3 regions of the Kitasatospora sp. NPDC057738 genome follow, and region 2 is predicted to be linked to each of the others. Evidence: riboswitches for the same ligand, from Rfam matches in the RefSeq annotation. Region 2 holds a riboswitch; each other region holds the start of a gene.
The links. Region 2 has a riboswitch for S-adenosylmethionine ahead of ACFVGO_RS29925 (aminotransferase class V-fold PLP-dependent enzyme). Riboswitches for the same ligand answer to the same signal wherever they lie in the genome.

Region 1 (4,347 bases), on a different contig from region 2:
CCGTCCCCGACCGAGGTCAGTACGGTCGGCGCGTCCGGTTCCTCGCCGTGCAGCACCTTGCGCCACCGCCAGGCGTACGTGCGCACCGTCGTCATCGCGGTGCCCGGCGGCTCCTCGCCCCACAGGGCGTCGATCAGGTCGGTGGCGCTCGCGCCGTGGCCCGGCCGCAGCAGCAGCACCGCCAGCATCGCCTGCTGCTGGGGGCTGCCCACCTTCAGCGCGGTCGCGCCGCGCTGCGCTCTCATCAGTCCCAGCACCGAGAACCGGAAATCATCCATCCCTGCACCTGCCCGCCTCATGTGCTCGCCCCCGTCCGCGCACGTGCCGCCCCCCGATTCGATGAGCCCCTATCAACCCACGGCACCCCGCGGATGTCGAGGGATCATCGACCCGGTGGTGATCCGGCGTTGATCGGCCGTGACCACAATCGACGGTGTGGCGCCCGCAGTCGGCCCGGCCCCGACCGCCGGACCCGCCACGTCCCCGGTCGCCCGGCCGCCGTCCGGCCGACCACCACGGCTCTCGGAGGCGGACCCCCATGAACACCGACCTGCTCCACCGGCTGCTCGACGTCGACCCGGCCGCCGGACCGGTCGACCTGCTCCACCGCGCCCGGGGCGAGCGCCACCTCCCGTACCTGGTGCTCGCCGCGCTCGCCCGGGACGGCGTCCGGATGGGCCGGCACGCCCGCGCCGAGCTGCAGCGCGCCCGCGACCGGGCCGAGTGCTACGCGGGCGTCGCGCGCGACCTCGCCGACGCCACCGGGGTCCGTCCGATCCGCGACCTGCCACTGGCCGGCTACTACCCGCCCGACCTGCCCCGGCCGCTGGCCGAGCTCGGCCTCGTCAGCCCCACCGAGGCCACGCTCTGGCAGGCCGTCAACCGGCTGGTCACCGATCACCCGGTGGAGTCCGTGGAGGTCACCCTGTTCGGCGAGCGGCCCCGGCACACCGCCGTCACCCTGCGCTGGCCGGGCGAGGACCCGCTGCTGGACCCGTGGTACCAGGTACGGGTCGCCACCGCCGCGCTCACCGGCGACCTCGCCACCGTCCCGGTCCGCCCCTACCTGGCCGCCGACGACCACGTGGAATGCCTGATCGCCCTCGCCGAGGAGGGACTCGGGCGGGCCTTCCTCGCGGGCGACGTGATCGACGTGGCCCAGCTCGCCGGGCAGCCCTTCGACCCCGTCGAGACCGCCGCGGTGGTCGCCGCCTACCGGCTCGCCCCGGAGGCCGCCGCCCTCCTCGACCTCGCCGCCGAACACGTGCCGCTCGGCTCCCTGCGGGACGTGCGCACCGTCCTGGAGACCGAGGTCGCCCCCGAACGGCGCCGCCGCCGCGGCCGCCACCGCCCGCTCCGGCCGCGCCACGGCACCCTGCTGCGCCGCACCGTCATCCGGCACCGGTGGGACGAGGCCCTGCTGCTCCCGGCCGGCGACGCGACCCTGCTGCTCACCCCGGTCGCCGACTACCTGCTCGGCCCCGAGGGCACCCGGCCGACGGCCTCCGAACGCGCCGCCGCCCTCGACGCCCTGAATGCCTGGGACGCCACCGCCCCCGGCGGCCCGGACCGGGCCCCGTGCACCGGCCTGTCGGAGCCGCGCCACCGCTGAGCGGGCCCGCGGGCGGCGGCCGGGGGTGGGAGTCGGAGGTGGGGGTCGGGGGTGGGGGGGCTTGCCGAGCGGCCCGGGAAGTCTTGTATCGTTCCTGGCGAATCATCCAGAGGGGTGGAGGGACCGGCCCTACGAAGCCCCGGCAACTCCCCGTTCGACCCGGCGTCCGAAGTACGCGCCGTGCCGTCCGGGGGCAGTGCCAACTCCGGCCTGTCGCCACTGTGGCGCGGGAAAGATGAGGAGACACGGTGCTCTCTGTGCTGTCCTTCGCCCGGGCGCTTCCCGCCCCGGCGCTTTCGCGTACCCGTCTCGTGCCCGGCGCAGGCATTCGGCCGTTTCCCCCGGCCCGTCCTCGCTGACCACACCCCCCGGCTCCCCGCCAGGAGCCGCCGTGAGCAGCGACCGTCCGCTGCTCCGGGCCCCGAGACTGGAGTACCCCCACATGGAGAACACGAGCGGCGTCGGCGTGCTCGACAAGGTCACCTCGATCCTCGGCACCCTGGAGGCCGGCCCCGTCACGCTGGGCGGCCTGGTCGCCGCCACCGGCATGGCGCGGCCCACCGCCCACCGGCTGGCCGTCGCACTCGAACACCACCGCCTGGTCAGCCGGGACACCCAGGGCCGGTTCATGCTCGGCCCGCGGCTCGGCGAGCTCGCGACGGCGGCCGGGGAGGACCGGCTGCTGGCCGCGGCCGGCTCGGTCCTCACCCAGCTGCGCGACATCACCGGCGAGAGCGCCCAGCTCTACCGCCGGCAGGGCGAGGTGCGGATCTGCGTGGCCGCGGCCGAGCGCCTCACCGGCCTGCGCGACACCGTTCCGGTGGGCGTCACCCTCCCCATGAAGGTCGGCGCCGCCGCCCAGATCCTGCTCGCCTGGGAGGAGCCCGAACGGCTCCACCGCGGACTGCAGGGCGCCCGCTTCACCGCCACCGCGCTGAGCGGGGTGCGGCGCCGGGGCTGGGCCCAGTCGGTCGGCGAGCGCGAACTCGGGGTCGCCTCCGTTTCCGCGCCGGTCCGCGGCCAGTCCAACCGGGTGGTCGCCGCCGTCACGGTCTCCGGCCCGATCGAACGCCTCACCCGGCACCCCGGCGCCCACCTCTCCCAGGCCGTCGTCGAGGCCGCCCACCGGCTCACCGAGGCCCTGCGCCACCCCTGAGCGGGGGCTTCGCCCGCGTCGGGGGCCCCGCCTGCCCCGGGCTCAGGCCCGGGGCAGCAGCACGGCGCGGGAGGGACGCGGGATCCGGCTGATCACCGAGCCGATCAGGGTGCCGATCGACACCCCGAAGACCGCCGACACGGCCGTCAGCACCGACTGCGCGCCGTTCCCGACCTCGATCTGCGCGGTGTGCAGCAGGCCGAAGGAGCCCGGTACCACGATCCAGAACGCCGGGAGGTAGAGCACCTGCCAGAGCGGACCGCCCGGCAGCCAGTGCACCAGGGTGGCCGCGGCCGCGGCGGTGACCGCGCCGGCCAGGCCGCCGACCGCCGCGCCGTGCGCCGACCCCACCACCACCTGGACCGTGACGCTGACCGCGATCACCACGACGATCCACGGGACGGCCGAGGGCGGGGTGTTCACGCTGACCACCACACCCGCCACCGCGAGCGCCAGCCCCAGCGCGATCACCCACCAGCTCGGCCTGGCGACCTGTACGTCGGCCAGCGCGGCGGCCGGCACGCCGGCCGCCGTCGCGGCCGCGGCCACCCCGGCGAGGAACAGCGCCAGCTGCACCGCACCGGACACCAGCCGGGCCGTACCCGCGCTGGACGCACCCGCGGCGATCTCCGACAGCCCGGTGACGAGCAGTCCGCCCGGCAGCAGGATCGCCAGCGTGGCCACGATGGTCCGCAGCGGGCCCTCCAGCAGCCCGGCCCGGGCGAGCGAGAGGACCAGCAGCGCGACCAGGAAACCGGCGGTGACGGGCAGCAGCGGCCGCAGGTACGGCAGCCGCCGGGCGAGCACGGTCAGCCCCACGACGATCAGCGAGCCGAGCCCGGCCGCCAGCACGTTCGCCGCCACCGGCTGCAGGAAGAGACAGACCCCCACCCCGACCGGCAGCGCCCCGAGGTCCGACACCCACGCGGGCCGGCGGGCCGGCGCCCGCCGGATCCCGTCCAGCTCGGCGAGCGCCCGGGACCCGTCGAGCTCGCCCGCCCGCAGCCGGTGCACCAGGTGGAGGACGTCGGCCGTCTGCTCGAACCGCAGCGCGGTGCCGACCGGCTGGAACCGGGTGGCGTCGTCCGGCCCCAGCGCGACGAAGAGCCCGTTGGTCAGGGCGGCGACCCGTACGTCCGGCGCCCCCAGCGCCCGCCCCAGCCAGTGGAGTTCCTCTTCGACGTCATGGACGGGCAGGCCGCCGCCCAGCAGGGCTTCGCCCAGTTCGAGCAGCAGACGGCGGAGCGGGTCGGGCGGGGCGTCGATGCCCCGGACCGGGGGAGACTTGCTTGGCATGGCAGGTATCGTCCCATCCCGCCCGAATCGGTCCGACTCTGCCCCGGTCTGATCGGTTCTGCTCACCGTCCGCCCGTGACACCGCCGGGCGCTGTCACGGGCGGACGGTGAGCACCAGCTTCCCCGTGACCCGGCCCGTCTCGCCCTCGGCGTGGGCCTCGGCGGCCTCGGCGAGCGGGTAGGTGCCGGAGACGTGCACGCGCAGCTGTCCGGACTCGGCGAGGGCGGCGATCGCGGCCATCCCGGCCCGGTCGTGCTCGACCAGCAGGGTCTTCGCCGTCAC
Region 2 (4,347 bases):
TGCACTCGGCCGGGCCCGGGGTGGCGTACCTGGTCCACGTGATCGGCTTCTCGGCCGGGTTCCTCTACGCCTGCACCGTGGTTCGCCACCCCCCGCGACGACCCGGCCGACGCCCGATACGCTGGCGGCACCCCACAAAGGAGCCCGAACTGTGATCACCGCCATCGTCCTGATCAAGACCAGTGTCGACCGCATCCCGGAGATCGCCGAATCCATCGCCGCCATCGACGGCGTCAGCGAGGTCTACTCGGTGACCGGGGGCTACAACCTGGTGGCGATGGTGCGGGTGCGCCGGCACGACGACCTGGCCGAGGTCATCCCGGGCCGGCTCAACAAGGTCCCGGGCGTGGCCCACACCGAGACCCAGATCGCCTTCCGCACCTACTCCCAGCACGACCTGGAAGCCGCCTTCGCCCTCGGCCTGGACGAGTAACGCTCAGCCCTCGCGCCGCCCCCGGTCGATCTGCACGGTCGCGACGCAGCGCCCGCCCTCGTTGCGGTAGTTCCAGGCCGCCCCGTCCGTGACCAGCTCCCGGACGGCGGTCAGGAAGCGGTCGACGTGCTCGTCCGGCGTCCCGGCGCCGAAGCTCACCCGGATCGCGTTCAGGCTGCGCTCGCCCGGCAGCGAGGGCTCCGGCGCGCCGCACTCGGACGGGGCGACGTCCTCGTCCCCGAGCAGCGTGCGCACCAGCGGGTGGGCACAGAACAGGCCGTCGCGCACCCCGATGCCGTACTCGGCGGACAGCGCGGCCGAGAAGTGCGAGCTGTTCCAGCCCCGGACGACGAAGGACAGCACGCCGACCCGGGCGGAGTCGGAGCCGAACAGGTTCAGCACCTTGACCTGCGGGATCCGCTCCAGCCCGGCCGTCAGCCGGGCGATCAGCTGCTGCTCGCGGGCCTCCAGCGCATCGAAGCCGGCCTCGGTCAGGGCCCGGCAGGCCGAGGCGATCGCGTAGGCGCCGATGACGTTCGGCGAGCCGGCCTCGTGCCGGGCCGGGCCGGTGTGCCACTGCACGGCCACCGAGCCGTCGCTCTCCCGGGCCACCGTCCGGGTCGCCCCGCCGCCGGCCAGGTACGGCTCGGCCGCGTCCAGCCAGTCCGCCCGGCCGGCCAGCACCCCGGCGCCGAACGGCGCGTAGATCTTGTGGCCGGAGAAGGCGATCCAGTCGACGTCCAGCTCGCGGACCGAGACCCGGTGGTGCGGCGCCAGCTGGGCGGCGTCCAGCACCACCCGGGCGCCGTGCCGGTGCGCGGTCCGGGTCAGCTCGGCGACCGGCCACAGTTCGCCGGTCACGTTGGAGGCGCCGGTGACGCAGAGCAGCTTGGGGCCCTCGGGCGCCCCGGCGAGGGCGGCGTCCAGGGCGGCCACCGCCTCGGCCCGGGAGCGCGGCGCCCGCAGGTAGGTGACGCCCAGTCCGGCGTGCGCCCAGGGCAGCAGCGAGGCGTGGTGCTCGGTCTCGAAGGCGAACACCCGGGTGCCGGCCGGAAGGGCCGCGGCCAGCAGGTTGAGCGAGTCGGTGGTGGCCCGGGTGAAGACCACCTGGTCGCCCTCGCGCAGGTCGAGGAACTCGCCGACGGTGCGGCGGCTCTGCTCGAACAGGTCGGTGGACAGCTGGGAGAGGTACCCGGCCCCGCGGTGGACGCTGCCGTAGTACGGCGCGTAGGCGGCGACGTCGTCCCACACCCGCTGGAGCGCCGGGGAGCTGGCCGCGTAGTCCAGCGCCGCGTAACCGACCTTCTCACCGTTGGCGAGCGGGACCTGGACGTCGGCGCCGAGGACGGCGAGCGGGGCGCAGGTCTCGGTGGTGGCGAGAGGGGACATGAGGATGCACTCCTTCAGGGGTGAGGGACCCCGGGAGTGCTAGTCGTCGGGCGTCCGCGCTTGTCGCACGGACGGCTTGCCGTGACGACCCGGTCCTCACCCAGGGCACCCCGCCACGGACGGAGGGTTGCCGGACAGCCAGCTGGGGCTTCGCACTGTCACTCATGACCTGGCCAAGACTCTAGGCCGCGTCCATCGGGTGGTCAAACGGGCATCCAGCATCCGGACAGCGCGGGAGCCCGTGCCGGCGTTCCGGCACGGGCCCCCCAACTACCGCCTCAGATCCGGCTGGTGGCCTCCGACCAGCGTCGCAGCAGGTCCTGCGCGGCACCGGAGTCGATCGCCTCCGCGGCCCGCTCCATGCCGGCCGCCAGCTGCTCGGCGAGCGGCGCCTCGCCGAGGTCCAGCGCGACCAGCGCCGCCGCCGTGTTCAGCAGGACGGCGTCCCGCACCGGCCCGTGCTCCCCCGCCAGCAGCCGCCGTGCGACCTCGGCGTTGTACGAGGCGTCCGCCCCGCGCAGCGCCTCGATGCCGACCAGCTCGATGCCGACGTCCCGCGGGTCGAAGGTGGTCTCGGTGACCACCCCGTCGCGCACCAGCCAGACCTGCGAGGTGGTGGTGATGGTCAGCTCGTCCAGCCCGTCGTCGCCGCGGAAGACCAGCGCCGTCGCGCCCCGTTCGGCCAGCACCCCGGCGATCAGCCCGGCCAGCCGGGTGTCGAAGCAGCCGATGGCGTGCGCGGTGACCCTGGCCGGGTTGGTGAGCGGGCCGAGGATGTTGAAGGAGGTCGGCACCCCGAGGTCGCGCCGCGCGGTGGCGGCGTGCCGCATCGAGGGGTGGAACTTGGCCGCGAAGCAGAAGGTGAGACCGACCTCCTCGGCCACCTCGGCGACCCGCTGCGCGGAGAGGTCCAGCGCCACCCCGAGCTTCTCCAGCACGTCCGAGGAGCCGCTGGCGGAGGAGGCCGACCGGTTGCCGTGCTTGACCACCTTGGCGCCGGCGGCCGCCGCGACGATCGCCGACATGGTGGAGATGTTGACGGTCTTCGCCCGGTCCCCGCCGGTGCCGACGATGTCCACCGCCGGTCCGGGGATCTCCAGCGGCTCGGCGTGCTCGTACATCGCGTCGACCAGGCCGGCGATCTCCTCGACCGACTCGCCCTTGGCCCGCAGAGCGATCATGAACCCGGCCACCTGCACGGGGGACGCCTCGCCGCTCATGATCCGGTCCATCGCCCACGCGGTGGACGCGCGGTCGAGGTCCTCCCCCTGCAACAGCGCGGCCAGGAGGTCCGGCCAGGTGCGGATCACCTGCGCGGGGTCGCTACCGCCGTTCGCAGGGTTCACGTTCACCATGGCTGACTCCAGCTGTTTGTCGGTTCCCCGCTCCGGGGGGACGTCCGTACGGATGGAGCCAGCCTATCGAGCGAAGGGGCCGCTTCTACCCCTCTCTTTTCCAGTTGCCGGGGGGGAATTCAGCGGACGACCGGAGTCCGCTTCGCCAGCCGCGCCCGCAGCAGGGTGGCGACCGCCCCGGCCAGCGCCACCGGCTCCACCGGGCGGGAGATGGCGGCGTCCGCCCGGCTCCAGGCGGCGAGCCAGGAGTCCTGCGGCCGGCCGATCAGCACCAGCACCGGCGGGCAGCCGTAGATCTCGTCCTTGAGCTGGCGCCCGAGCCCCAGCCCCCCGGCCGGAACGGCCTCGCCGTCCAGCACGCAGAGGTCCACGCCCCCCTTCTCCAGTGCCTTGAGCACCGCGGGGGTGGTCGCGCACTCCAGGTAGGACAGTTCCGGAAGATCCTCGGCGGGCCGACGGCCGAGCGCCGTCAGCACCTGCTCGCGGGTGTTGCGGTCGTCGCTGTAGACGAGGACGGTGAGCGTCTCATCGGTCGTGTACGCCATGGACCCTGCTCCCTCAAGTGTGATCCGGACCACGTTCGCCTGATCCGGATGCTACTCCCGATCACCCTCCGCCGAGTCCCCCTCGCGCACGATCCGTCCCGAGCCGCCGCGCCCCGGGCTCACCCGCCCGGAGGACGGCCCGTCACCCGATCCCGTCCAGTCCACCCGTACGGCCGACCCCGGGCCCGTCCCCCTACCTCCCACGGCTGCTCCGACCGTGCAGCGACGCGCCGGGCAACGGGGTCGCAGGCCCCTCCGAGGAACCATCAGAAAAGGGACACGCCGCTGCTCAACCCCCGTCCGGGCACCCCGGCACCCCCCAAGGGGGCATACCGCACGCACCGGACACTCCGAGGGACACCCCCCGACGTGAAGACGGAATAAGGGACCGACATAATGTCCGTCGTGGCGACAGCAACAGCAGTAGAAACCGGGCACGCGCACGGATCGGTCAACCGGCCGAACATGGTCAGCGTCGGAACGATCGTCTGGCTCAGTTCCGAGTTGATGTTCTTCGCGGCCCTCTTCGCGATGTACTTCACGCTCCGCTCCGTCAAGGGGCCGGAGTTCTGGACCGAGAAGGCCCACGCCCTCAACGTGCCCTTCTCCTCGGTCAACACCACGA
Region 3 (4,347 bases), on a different contig from region 2:
CGCGCAGGAAGCCGGCGTCGGCGCCGAGGGCGTGGACGCCGAGGCCCGTGGTGCGGCCGTCGAGGGTGACGGTGAGCGCGTCGTGGTCGACGGTCGCGTCCAGGAGGTCCTCGCAGCAGGCGGCGAAGGCGCGGGCCCAGCGTTCGGTCAGGAAGCCGGCCCGGTCGGCGCCCAGGATGCCGGTGAGGACGGCCCGGGCGACGTCGTCGGGCAGCATCCGGTAGTACTCGGGCGGGGCCCAGGGGGTGTGCGAGAAGTGGCCGATCCGCAGGTCGGGGCGGGCCGCCCGGAGCAGGGCCGGGACCAGGGAGAGGTGGTAGTCCTGGACGAGGACCGCGGCGTTCGGGGCGGCCTCGGCGGCCAGGGCCTCGGCGAAGGCCTCGTTGTACGCCCGGTAGGCGGCCCACTCGGTGCGGAAGCCGGCGTCGAAGGCGGGTGCCGTGGGGGTCGCGTAGAGCAGGTGGTGGACGAACCACAGGGTGGAGTTGGCGACGCCGTTGTAGGCGCGGGCGAAGGTCTGCGGGTCGATGTCCAGCATCCGTACGGCCTGGCCGCCGACCTCGTGGCCGGCCAGGTCGAGGCGGCCCCGCGGCGCCTCGGCGGCGGCTCTGCGGTCGGCGTCGTTGAGGGCGGCGCAGACCCAGACGGCGTTCGGGTCCGCGATGGCGGAGAGGCCGGAGACCAGTCCGCCGCCGCCGCGGCGCAGGGTCAGCGTGCCGTCGTCGGCGGTGCTGAAGGACACCGGTCCCCGGTTGGAGGCAACCAGGACGGGGGCGGTGCCGGTCGCGCTCGAACGGTTGGTCGTGAGATCGCCCATGGTTGGGATGTTGCCGGGGGTTCGGGGCGGCAAACCCCTCAATGACGGGTCGCGTATTCGGGGACGGTGTGCATCGGGGGGCGTTCCAGGGCGGTCACCGGGTGGGTGTGGGCGGTGAAGGCGCGGGTTTCCGGGTCGCGGGTGAACTGGGTGAGCTGGGGGTGGACGAGGTCGGCGGAGGCCTTGAGGCGGTGGGTGCGGTCGAGGCGTTCCAGGGCGGTCCGGTAGATGGTGGCGGCCATCCGGCCGAGGGCCTGGCCGTCCTGGTGGCGGTGGTGCCGGACGCCGACGTCCACCTGGGCCAGGGCGTCCAGGCCGGCCAGTTCCAGGGCGTCGACCAGCAGGCCGAGTTCGACGCCGTAGCCGGTGGGGAAGGGCAGCCGTTCGAGCAGTGAGCGGCGGGCCGCGTACTCGCCGCCGAGGGGCTGGACGAAACCGGCGAGTTCCGGCCAGTGGAGGTTGAGCAGGGGCCGGGCGACGAGTTCGGTGACCCGGCCGCCGCCGGCGGGCAGGACGGCGCCCTCGGATTCCAGCGGGCGGTCGTACATGGCCTTGACCAGCTGGATGGACTCGTCGGTCAGCAGCGGGCCGAGGATGCCGGAGACGAGGGACGGGTCGAATTCGCGCAGGTCGGCGTCGACGAAGCAGACGATGTCGCCGCGGGTGACCAGCAGCGAGCGCCAGAGCACCTCGCCCTTGCCGGGGACGGCGGGCAGCCGGGGCAGGACGGCGTCGCGGTGCTCGACCCGGGCGCCGGCCTCGGCGGCGACGGCGGCGGTGGCGTCGGTGGAGCCCGAGTCGACGACGACGAGTTCGTCGACGAGCGGGAGGCGTTCCATCAGCTCGCGGCGGATGGTGCGGACGATGTCGCCGACGGTGGCCTCCTCGTCCAGGGCGGGGAGGACCACGCTGACGGTGCGGCCGGTGCGTTCCTTGGCGGCGAGGAGGGTGCGGACCGGCCGGTCGGCCGCGCTCCAGGAGCGGCGGCGCAGCCAGGACGCCGCCTGCGGGAGGAGCTCGGGAATCGGTTCGGCGGGCACGGAGGTCTCCTCGGCGGGGTCGGTGGGACGGGTCATCTCGCGTGGCGGACGGACCCGTTCAGGATTGACGCCTTCGGATACAGTCTTCGTACAGCGGTCGGACCTTTGCACGCCGGGGTCGCCGTTGAGCATCACCACAATTTCACAAGCTCATCCAGAGGGACTGAGGGAACGGCCCGTTGACGTCCCGGCAACCTTCCCGCGCGGCTGTCTGTCGACAGGCCCCGGCGGGACAGGTGCCAATTCCGGCCTGTGGCGCGACCGTGCCACGGGGAAGATGAGGAGAGAGGCCTCGCCATCATGGCTATCGACACCGCCGCACCCTCCCCCAGCCTTCGGCCGGGGGGACCCCTACCCGTCGACCTCGGCCCCGCCGCCGCGCTGTCCTGTCGCGAGTGCGGCACCCGCTTCCCGCTCGGCCCCAGCTTCGCCTGCCTGGAGTGCTTCGGCCCGCTGGAGATCGCCTACGAGTTCGGCAGCGAGGGCGCCGAGGAGCTGCGCAAGCGGATCGAGGCCGGTCCGGCGTCCATCTGGCGGTACGCGCCGCTGCTGCCGGTTCCGGCCGACGTGGCGTCGAAGCCCAATCTGAACCCGGGGTGGACCCCGCTGGTGAAGGCGGACAACCTGGGCCGGGAGCTCGGTTTCACCGCCCAGCTGCACGTCAAGGACGACTCCGGGAACCCGACGCACTCGTTCAAGGACCGGGTGGTCGCCTGCGCGATCGAGGCGGCCCGGGCGTTCGGGTACACCACGCTGTCCTGCTCCTCCACCGGCAACCTGGCCGGCGCGGTGGGGGCGGCGGCGGCCCGGGCCGGGTTCAGGTCCTGCGTGTTCATCCCGCACGACCTGGAGCAGGGCAAGGTCGTCATGGCCGGGGTGTACGGCGGCGAGCTGGTCGGCATCGAGGGCAACTACGACGACGTGAACCGCTTCTGCTCGGAGCTGATCGGCGATTCGGCCGGCGAGGGCTGGGGCTTCGTCAACGTGAACCTGCGGCCGTACTACGGCGAGGGTTCCAAGACGCTGGCGTACGAGATCTGCGAGCAGCTCGGTTGGCGGCTGCCGGAGCAGATCGTGATCCCGATCGCCTCGGGCTCGCAGCTGACGAAGATCGACAAGGGCCTCCAGGAGCTGATCAGGCTCGGCCTGGTCGAGGACCGGCCGTACCGGATCTTCGGTGCCCAGGCCGAGGGCTGCTCGCCGGTGTCGGCCGCGTTCAAGGCCGGCCGGGACGTGATCAAGCCGGTCAAGCCGGACACCATCGCCAAGTCGCTGGCGATCGGCAACCCGGCCGACGGCCCGTACGTGCTGGACATCGCCCGCCGCACCGGTGGCGCGGTGGAGGACGTCACGGACGCCGAGGTCGTGGCGGCGATCCGGCTGCTGGCGCGGACCGAGGGCATCTTCGCCGAGACCGCGGGCGGGGTGACCGTCGGCGTGCTGAAGAAGCTGGTCGAGACCGGGCAGCTGGATCCGGCCAAGGAGACCGTCGCGATCAACACCGGCGACGGCCTGAAGACCCTGGACGCCGTCTCCGACGCCGGGATGACCGCCGTCATCCGCCCGACGCTGGACTCGTTCCGCGCCGCCGGCCTCGCGTCCGCCTGAACCACCCGATCGGCCCCGCCCCCGCAAGGAGAGTCATGAGCGCCAACGTCCGCATTCCCACCATCCTCCGCACCTACACCGACGGTGCCGCCGTGGTGACCGCCGAGGGTGCCACCCTGGCCGAGGTCGTCGCCGACCTGGAGAAGAACCACCCGGGCATCTCGGCCCGCATCCTGGACGACACCGGCAAGCTGCGCCGCTTCGTGAACGTCTACGTGAACGACGACGACGTGCGTTTCGCCGAGGGCCTGGCGACCGAGATCGAGGACGGCGCCGGCATCTCGATCATCCCGGCGGTGGCCGGCGGCTGCTGAGCCTTCGCGACCAACCCGCGGTCGCCCGCGCGTACGGAATTCCGTTTCCCGTATGCGCGGGCGACCGCTGGCATTCCGGCCGGAATATTTCCCGGTCGAGTCGGAGTAGAGTGTGGCTCGGTTGGGAACAGGGTTTCCCTTTCGGCCCCCGCAGTGCTCGGCCCGGGGGCGTCCGGCCGGCGGGACCGGCCCGTGAAACATGTCAGGCGGATGTCAGAATTCCCGCGGACATTTGAGTAATTCGTCCGCTATGTCCGGCGTGAAATGCCGAGATTATTCCGATTCGGCCCGTCCTGTCCCTTGACATCGAGGCGGAATTACCGGTGGCTGGCCCTGTTGCAGAGGGCGTCGATCCGGATACATTCAGCGGCGGTCGACGCAATCACCCGCTCGCCGGAAGCCGCCTGGCGTCCTGCACGGAGGGTTGCGGCGTGCACGGCTGCGCCCAGGGGGGGTTCCCCGGGCCGGCCTTCAACCAACCCGGGCCCGCGACCTGCGGGCGCGTGAAGGGCCAGCACAGCACTAGGGGAGTTCGGAATGGCTCAGGGCACCGTCAAGTGGTTCAACG

Region 1: it holds a riboswitch for S-adenosylmethionine, as region 2 does, so the genes downstream of both, ACFVGO_RS04115 (IclR family transcriptional regulator) here and ACFVGO_RS29925 (aminotransferase class V-fold PLP-dependent enzyme) in region 2, are expected to answer to the same signal.
Region 3: it holds a riboswitch for S-adenosylmethionine, as region 2 does, so the genes downstream of both, thrC (threonine synthase) here and ACFVGO_RS29925 (aminotransferase class V-fold PLP-dependent enzyme) in region 2, are expected to answer to the same signal.

Annotation. Positions count from the first base shown of each region.
Region 1 is NZ_JBHVJT010000005.1:15,578-19,924, reverse strand. It holds gene ACFVGO_RS04125 (BTAD domain-containing putative transcriptional regulator) at 1-278, opposite strand, end outside; gene ACFVGO_RS04120 (hypothetical protein) at 539-1,612, shown strand; SAM riboswitch class I at 1,712-1,854, shown strand; gene ACFVGO_RS04115 (IclR family transcriptional regulator) at 2,055-2,768, shown strand; gene ACFVGO_RS04110 (threonine/serine exporter family protein) at 2,811-4,064, opposite strand; gene ACFVGO_RS04105 (NADP-dependent oxidoreductase) at 4,159-4,347, opposite strand, start outside.
Region 2 is NZ_JBHVJT010000067.1:21,934-26,280, forward strand. It holds gene ACFVGO_RS29915 (rhomboid family intramembrane serine protease) at 1-155, shown strand, start outside; gene ACFVGO_RS29920 (Lrp/AsnC family transcriptional regulator) at 152-433, shown strand; gene ACFVGO_RS29925 (aminotransferase class V-fold PLP-dependent enzyme) at 437-1,822, opposite strand; SAM riboswitch class IV at 1,874-1,992, opposite strand; gene trpD (anthranilate phosphoribosyltransferase) at 2,101-3,177, opposite strand; gene ACFVGO_RS29935 (hypothetical protein) at 3,297-3,722, opposite strand; gene ACFVGO_RS29940 (heme-copper oxidase subunit III) at 4,119-4,347, shown strand, end outside.
Region 3 is NZ_JBHVJT010000065.1:48,036-52,382, reverse strand. It holds gene ACFVGO_RS29555 (trehalose-6-phosphate synthase) at 1-817, opposite strand, end outside; gene ACFVGO_RS29550 (glucosyl-3-phosphoglycerate synthase) at 856-1,893, opposite strand; SAM riboswitch class I at 2,005-2,141, shown strand; gene thrC (threonine synthase) at 2,158-3,465, shown strand; gene ACFVGO_RS29540 (ubiquitin-like small modifier protein 1) at 3,501-3,779, shown strand; gene ACFVGO_RS29535 (cold-shock protein) at 4,317-4,347, shown strand, end outside.